One region of the Streptomyces sp. NPDC041968 genome, then DNA from elsewhere that is predicted to be linked to it. Evidence: riboswitches for the same ligand, from Rfam matches in the RefSeq annotation. Region 1 holds a riboswitch; the other holds the start of a gene.
The links. A riboswitch is a leader RNA that binds a small molecule or an ion and turns the genes downstream of it on or off. The one in region 1 is predicted to bind S-adenosylmethionine.
Positions count from the first base shown of each region.

Region 1 (4,143 bases):
CTACTCGGTCCACATCCTGCTGCTGCCGGGCATCATGCTCGGCCTGGTGGTCGGCCACCTGATCCTGGTCTTCTACCACAAGCACACGCAGTTCGCGGGCCCCGGCAAGACCAACAAGAACGTCGTCGGCATGCCGCTGCTGCCGGTGTACATGGCGAAGGCCGGAGGCTTCTTCTTCCTGGTCTTCGGCGTGATCGCCGCCATCTCGGCGATCGCCACGATCAACCCCATCTGGTCCATCGGCCCCTACCGGCCGGACATGGTCTCCACCGGCGCCCAGCCGGACTGGTACATGGGCTTCTCCGAGGGCCTGATCCGTGTGATGCCCGGCTGGGAGATCAACTTCTGGGGCCACACGCTGGTCCTGGGCGTGTTCGTCCCGCTGATGATCTTCCCGCTGGTCCTGGTCGCGATCGCGGTCTACCCGTTCATCGAGTCCTGGGTCACCGGCGACAAGCGCGAGCACCACATCCTGGACCGCCCGCGCAACGCCCCGACCCGGACCGCGTTCGGTGTCGCCTGGATCACCGAGTACTTCATCCTGCTCATCGGTGGCGGCAACGACATCTGGGCCACGCACTTCCACCTGTCGATCAACGCGATCACCTGGTTCGTCCGCATCGCGTTCTTCGTCGGCCCGGTCATCGCGTTCATCGTCACCAAGCGGATCTGCCTCGGCCTCCAGCGCCGGGACAAGGACAAGGTGCTGCACGGCCGCGAGTCCGGCATCATCAAGCGCCTGCCGCACGGTGAGTTCATCGAGGTCCACGAGCCGCTCAGCCAGGAGCAGCTGCACACCCTCACGGCCCACGAGCAGTACAAGCCGGCCGAGATCGGCCCGACGGTCGACGAGAACGGCGTCGAGCGCAAGGTGAAGAGCACCGAGAAGCTCCGCGCCAAGCTCAGCAAGTCGTACTACGGCGAGGAGTCGCAGATTCCGAAGCCGACCGTCGAGGAGTACAAGGAGATCACGAGCGGCCACGGCCACCACTGACCCTCCAGCGTCGCCACACCACGGTCGAAGGGCCCCGTCCGTTCCGCGGACGGGGCCCTTCGCCGTACCCGGGGCTGGATAGGGTGGGAGCGCACTTCCTTTCCGCAGTACACACGACACAGGAGCGGCTCATGAGCGCTGTGACCCCCGCTGGAGGCGACAACGCGGCGGGCCGCTCCTGGCCCGCCCTGCTGAACGGACTGCTGGACGGTCAGGACCTGTCCGCGGACGACACCGCCTGGGCGCTGGACGTGATCATGCGGGGCGAGGCGACCGACGCGCAGATCGCCGGCTTCGCGGTGGCCCTCAGGTCCAAGGGCGAGACCGTCGAGGAGATCTCCGGCCTGGTCCGCACCATGTACGCCCACGCCAACGTGATCGAGGTGCCGGGCGAGACGGTCGACATCGTCGGCACCGGCGGCGACGGCGCCAAGACGGTCAACATCTCCACCATGTCGGCGATCGTCGTGGCCGGCACGGGCGCGAAGGTCGTCAAGCACGGCAACCGGGCGGCCTCCTCGGCGTCCGGCGCCTCCGACGTCCTGGAGAAGCTCGGGGTGAACCTGGAGCTGACGCCGAAGCGGGTGGCGGAGGTCGCCGAGGAGGCCGGCATCACTTTCTGCTTCGCCGTGAAGTTCCACCCCGCCCTGCGCCACGTGGCGGCGGCCCGCGGCCAGCTCGGCATCCGCACGGTGTTCAACTTCCTGGGCCCGCTGACCAACCCCGCCCGGGTCACGTCCCAGGCGATCGGGGTCGCCCACGCCCGGATGGCGCCGATCATCGCCGGCGTCTTCGCCGAACGCGGCCACTCGTCCCTGGTCTTCCGCGGCGACGACGGCCTCGACGAGCTGACCACCACCGCCACCTCCCGGGTCTGGGTCGTGCGGGACGGCCGGGTGAGCGAGGAGACCTTCGACCCGCGCGACGTCGGCCTCGACCTGGTGCCGGTCGAGGCGCTGCGCGGCGCCGACGCCTCCTACAACGCCGACGTCGCCCGCCGCCTGCTCAACGGCGAGACGGGCCCGGTGCGGGACGCGGTCCTGCTGAACTCGGCGGCGGCCCTGGTGGCCCTGGAGCCGGGTGACGCACCGCTGACCGCGCAGATCCGGGCCGGCATGGACCGGGCCGCCGAGGCGATCGACTCCGGCGCCGCGCGCCGCGCGCTGGAGCGCTGGGTGGCCGCCAGCAACGCGTAGCCGCTCTCTCGTGTGACGTGCGTCCCGCGATCCGGACTCGGGTTGCGGGGCGCCGATCATTTCCCCTAGGTTTCTCGACAGGTCATGAGTGACAGTCATGAGGCCCCGGCCGACTGTCCGGCAACCCTCCGTCCGTGGCGGGGTGCCCCGGGTGAAGACCAGGTCGTGGACAGCAAGGTCCGCGGCAAGCGCGGACCCCTCGCACGCTTTCGAAGAGTGTGGGTCCAGGGGTCCTGGGTCGTTCGAGGGAGTCTCCCGTGAATCAGCGAATGCGATAGGGCCGCAGAGCCCCGCCTCCGCAGCGCCTCTTCCCCCTTCTCCGCCGTTCCGGCCTTCCCATGCCCGAACCCGCCGTGGTTCGCGTGGTGATGCCGTATGCCTTCACGGGAGTGCACCCATGTCCGTCTCCGCCGTCGCCGTCGACCCCTCCGTCTGTGCCCCGCTGCCCGTTCTGGGCCGGGACGTCACCGTTCCGCTCGTCACCGGCGGTGAGGTCACCTACGCCGCGCTCGACTACGCCGCCAGCGCCCCCGCGCTCCAGCAGGTCTGGGACGAGGTGGCGGCCTACGCCCCGTACTACGGCAGCGTGCACCGGGGCGCCGGGTACCTGTCGCAGCTGTCGACGGACCTGTTCGAGAACGCCCGCACGACCGTCGCCGGCTTCCTCGGCTGCCGGGACACCGACCAGGTCGTCTTCACCCGGTCCACCACCGACTCCCTCAACCTGCTCGCCGCCGCGCTGCCGGCCGGCTGCCGGGTCTTCGTCTTCGAGACCGAGCACCACGCCTCGCTGCTGCCCTGGCGGGACGCGGACGTGACGTACCTCGACGCTCCGCGCACCCCGGCCCAGGCCGTCGAGACCCTGGAGCGCGCCCTCGCCGCCCGCGAGCCGTACGGGCCCGCCCTGGTCTGCGTCACCGGCGCCTCCAACGTCACCGGCGAGCTGTGGCCGGTGCGCGAACTGGCCGCCGCCGCCCACGCGCACGGCGCCCGGATCGTGCTGGACGCCGCCCAGCTCGCCCCGCACCACCCCGTCTCGGTGGCCGACCTGGACGTCGACTGGGTCGCCTTCTCCGGGCACAAGCTGTACGCCCCCTTCGGCACCGGCGTGCTGGCGGGGCGTGCCGACTGGCTGCGCGAGGCCGAGCCGTACCTGGCCGGCGGCGGCGCCAGCCGCAGCGTCTCCCGGCGCGCCGACGGCGGCGTGGACGTCCAGTGGCACGACAGCGCCGCCCGCCACGAGGCCGGGTCGCCCAACGTCATCGGCGCCTACGCCGTCGCCGCCGCCTGCAAGGCACTGGAGGAGGCCGGGTTCGACACACTGGTCGCCCGCGAGCAGTACCTCGTGGGCAAGGTGCGCGAGGGCCTCGCCGAGGTGCCCCAGGTGCGTGTGCTGTCCCTCTTCGGCGACGACGCGCCCCGGGTCGGCGTGCTCTCCTTCGTCGTCGAGGGGTGGAACAGCTCGCACTTCGCCGCCGCGCTCTCCGCCGAGTACGGCATCGGCGTGCGCGACGGCCTGTTCTGCGCCCACCCGCTGGTCCGCACCCTGCTGGGCAGCGACCCGCAGACGCAGGGCGAGTGCGGTGCCCCCGAGGCCGCGCCCGGGGAGAAGTCCCTCAACGCCATCCGGGTGAGCTTCGGCGCGGGCACGCCGGACGAGCACGTCGAGCGGTTCGTGAAGGCCGTCAAGGAGCTGGTGAGCGACGGCGCCCGGTGGAACTACCGCACCGAGGACGGGCGGTGCGTCCCGGACACCACCTCCGCCGCCGAGGTCCCGGCGGCCTGAGCGGTCCGGCCCGCCGGCAGCCGCGACCCCAGCAGGATCATCCGCAGCGCCCGCTCCGTGGCGTCCGTGAGGAGTTCGGCGGCGCGCAGCAGTGCGTCGGCCAGCGCCATGGGGGCCGGCATGATCCCGTGGCAGGCGTCCACCCCCGGCACCTCGTGGGCGCCCTC
Region 1 is NZ_JBVJCB010000001.1:405,062-409,204, reverse strand. Features, by position in the region: gene qcrB (cytochrome bc1 complex cytochrome b subunit) at 1-994, shown strand, start outside; gene trpD (anthranilate phosphoribosyltransferase) at 1,126-2,190, shown strand; SAM riboswitch class IV at 2,271-2,387, shown strand; gene ACZ6EG_RS01860 (aminotransferase class V-fold PLP-dependent enzyme) at 2,588-3,976, shown strand; gene ACZ6EG_RS01855 (glycerate kinase) at 3,910-4,143, opposite strand, start outside.

Region 2 (4,143 bases), on a different contig from region 1:
GACAGCACCAGCACGCACCCCTCGTCGGAGACGACCGGCACCTCCTTGGCGACGAGGTTCATGCCGTCCCTGATCGGGTTGACCAGGGCCACGTCGGCCAGCCGGTACGCCGCCAGCGACCGCGCGAAGTCGTCCTTCACGTGCAGCACGACCGGCGTCCACCCCGCCGTCCCGAACTCCACGTTGATCGACTCCGCCACCCGCTGCACCTCCGCGGTGTAGTCCCGGTACACGGCGAGGTCCTGCCGCGACGGGTAGGCGAACGCCACGTGCACGACCCGCTCGCGCCACTCGGGCCGGTCGGTGAGCAGCTGCCGGTAGGCCAGCATCCCCCGCACGATGTTCTTGGACAGCTCGGTCCGGTCCACCCGCACGATCGTCCGGCGTCCCTCGCCGATCTCCGCCCGCAGCGCGGCCATCCGCTCGTCCACGTCGGCCTCGTGCGACCGCTTGCGCAGGAAGTCCGCGTCCGCGCCCAGCCCGTGCACGCCGATCTCGGTGCCGCCGGTCCCGCCCACCAGCGCGTCGCAGCACGCGGTGAACGCGTCGGCCCAGCGCCGGGTGAGGAACCCGAGCCGGTCGGCGCCCAGCATGCCGCGCAGCACCTGCTCGGCGATGTCGTCCGGCAGCATCCGGAAGTAGTCCACCGGCGCCCACGGCGTGTGCGAGAAGTGGCCGATGCGCAGGTCGGGCCGGAGCGCGCGGAGCATCCCCGGCACCAGCGTCAGGTGGTAGTCCTGCACGATCGCGACCGCGCCCTCGGCGGCCTCCTCGGCCAGCGCCTCGGCGAAGGCCCGGTTGTACGCCTCGTAGGAGGCCCACTGGCGCCGGAACTCCGCGTCGAAGACGGGTTCCACGGGCGTCTGGTACAGCATGTGGTGCACGAACCACAGCACGGAGTTCGCGATCCCGTTGTACGCGTCCGCGTGCACGTCGGCCGGCACGTCCAGCATCCGCACGCCGTCCTCGCCCACCCCGCGCCGCACCGCCTCGCGGTCGCCGTCGCTCAGGGCGGAGCACACCCACAGCGCCCCCGCGTCCGGCCCGATGGCCGACAGTCCCGAGACCAGCCCGCCACCCCCGCGTTTCGCGTGCAGCGAGCCGTCCTCGCGCACCTCGTACGAGACGGGCCCCCGATTGGAGGCGACCAGCACCTGAGCAGCACCGAACCTTGAAGCCATACGCCTCAACCTAGCCCGGCCCCCGAACCCTCAAACGTGGACCGCCGGCCCTTCGGCGCGCGTCCGGCCGAGATTCACGCCACCCTCCGGGCCGCGTACTCCGCGATCTCCGTCATGGGGGGCCGTTCCTCCGTGTCCACGGTGTACGTGCGCGGCTCGAAACCGGCGGGGCCCCGCTCGAACTGGGTGAGGGCCGGCCGGACCAGGTGGCCGCGGGCCAGCCGCAGCTGGGCGGTGCGGTAGATCGCCGCGGACATCCGGCCCAGGGCCTGGCCGTCCTGGTGGCGGTGCCTGCGGACCCCGACGTCGACCTGCGCCAGGCCGTCCAGGCCCACCAGGTGCAGGGCGTCGACCAGCATGCCCAGCTCGACGCCGTACCCGACGGGGAAGGGCAGCCGTTCGAGCAGCGAGCGGCGGGCCGCGTACTCGCCGCCCAGCGGCTGGACGAAGCCGGCCAGCCGCGGCCAGTGCATGTTGAGCAGCGGGCGGGCCATCAGCTCGGTGACCCGGCCGCCCTGTCCGGGAGCCGCGCCGAGCGGACGGTCGTACATGGCCTTGACGAGGTGCACGTCCGGGTCGGTGAGCAGCGGGCCCACGATCCCGGAGACGAAGTCGGCCGAGAACTCCCGCAGGTCGGCGTCGACGAAGCAGACGATGTCGCCGCCGGTGACCAGCAGCGAGCGCCACAGCACCTCGCCCTTGCCGGGGACGGCCGGGATGCGCGGGAGGATCGCGTCGCGGTGCACGACCCGGGCGCCCGCCGCCGCGGCCACCGCCGACGTCCGGTCGCGCGACCCGGAGTCCACGACGACGACCTCGTCGACGAGCGGGTCGCGCCCCATCAGCTCCCGCCGGATCACCGTGACGATGTCGCCGACCGTCGCCTCCTCGTCCAGCGCGGGGAGCACCACGCTCACCGTCTGCCCGGTGGCGTGCTTGGCGGTCAGCAGCTGCTGGACGGGCCGGTCCGTCACGGACCAGGAGCGTGCGCCCAGCCAGCGCTCGACTTCTTCCAGCACGGTCGGTGGCTCCTCTGTGATCCATCTCGCGGTACGGACGACTGTCTCGACCGCCCTGGCCTTCGGTTACAGTCTTGAACAACGCGTGGGACCACCGCATGCCGGGGTCGCCGCGCGCACCGCACAACAATCGAATACCGCTCATCCAGAGGGGCAGAGGGATACGGCCCGTTGAAGCCCCGGCAACCCTCCAGTCGGTTCTTGTCACGCAGACGTGGCGAGGCTCCCGGCTAGGGAAGGTGCCAAATCCGTCTCACGGCGAGATGCGTCGTGAGGAAGATGAGGAGAAAGGGCCTCGCCTCCATGGCTGTGCAGACCGCCGAAAGCACCACCACCCCCTCCGCCGCCCCCGCCGGCTCCGTCGATCTGGGCCCCGCCGCGGCGCTCTCCTGTCGCGAGTGCGGTCACCGCGTGCCGCTCGGCCCGGTCTTCGCCTGCGAGGAGTGTTTCGGCCCGCTGGAGATCGCCTACGACTTCTCGGCCTACGACACCGAGGAGCTGCGCAAGCGCATCGAGGCGGGCCCCGCGAACATCTGGCGGTACGCCCCGCTGCTGCCCGTCCCCGCCGACGTGGCCGACAAGCCGAACATCAACCCGGGCTGGACCAAGCTCGTCAAGGCCGACAACCTCGCCCGCGAGCTGGGCGTCACCGGCGGCCTCTACGTCAAGGACGACTCCGGCAACCCGACGCACTCCTTCAAGGACCGTGTCGTCGCCCAGGCCATCGAGGCCGCCCGCGCCTTCGGCTTCACCACCCTCTCCTGCTCCTCCACCGGCAACCTCGCGGGTGCCGTCGGCGCCGCCGCCGCCCGCGCCGGCTTCCGCTCCTGCGTGTTCATCCCGCACGACCTGGAACAGGGCAAGGTCGTCATGGCCGCTGTCTACGGCGGAGAGCTCGTCGGCATCGAGGGCAACTACGACGACGTGAACCGCTTCTGCTCCGAGCTGATCGGCGACCCGGCGGGCGAGGGCTGGGGCTTCGTCAACGTCAACCTGCGGCCGTACTACGCCGAGGGCTCCAAGACGCTGGCCTACGAGATCTGCGAGCAGCTCGGCTGGCGGCTGCCCGACCAGCTCGTGGTCCCGATCGCCTCCGGCTCCCAGCTCACGAAGATCGACAAGGGGCTGCAGGAGCTGATCAGGCTCGGTCTCGTCGAGGACCGGCCGTACAAGATCTTCGGCGCCCAGGCCGCCGGCTGCTCGCCGGTGTCCACCGCCTACAAGGCCGGCCACGACGTCGTACGCCCGCAGAAGCCGGACACCATCGCCAAGTCCCTCGCGATCGGCAACCCGGCCGACGGGCCGTACGTCCTGGACATCGCGCGCCGCACCGGCGGTGCCGTCGAGGACGTGACGGACGAGCAGGTCGTCGACGCCATCAAGCTGCTCGCCCGCACCGAGGGCATCTTCGCGGAGACGGCGGGCGGCGTGACGGTCGGCGTCACCAGGAAGCTGATCGAGGACGGCGTCCTGGACCCGTCGCTCACCACCGTCGTCCTCAACACCGGCGACGGCCTGAAGACGCTGGACGCGGTGGCCGGCACCGGACTCACCACCACCATCCGCCCGAACCTGGACTCCTTCCGAGAGGCTGGCCTCGCATGAGCGTGACCGTTCGCATCCCCACCATCCTGCGCACCTACACCGGTGGACAGGCCGAGGTCGCCGCCGACGGTGCGAACCTCGGTGAGGTCATCGCCGACCTGGAGAAGAACCACACCGGCATCGCCGCCCGCGTCCTGGACGACCAGGGCAAGCTGCGCCGCTTCGTCAACGTCTACGTCAACGACGACGACGTCCGCTTCGAGCAGGGCCTGGAGACCGCCACCCCCGACGGCGCGGGCGTCTCCATCATCCCGGCGGTCGCCGGCGGCTGACCCGCCTCGTCGTTACCATCGGTAATTGAGGTAACGCAGCGTTCATCGAATTGCCCCCTCCGTGAG
Region 2 is NZ_JBVJCB010000012.1:135,355-139,497, forward strand. Features, by position in the region: gene ACZ6EG_RS27355 (alpha,alpha-trehalose-phosphate synthase (UDP-forming)) at 1-1,181, opposite strand, end outside; gene ACZ6EG_RS27360 (glucosyl-3-phosphoglycerate synthase) at 1,256-2,200, opposite strand; SAM riboswitch class I at 2,339-2,486, shown strand; gene thrC (threonine synthase) at 2,504-3,805, shown strand; gene ACZ6EG_RS27370 (MoaD/ThiS family protein) at 3,802-4,077, shown strand.
Region 2: another riboswitch for S-adenosylmethionine. It lies ahead of thrC (threonine synthase); the one in region 1 lies ahead of ACZ6EG_RS01860 (aminotransferase class V-fold PLP-dependent enzyme).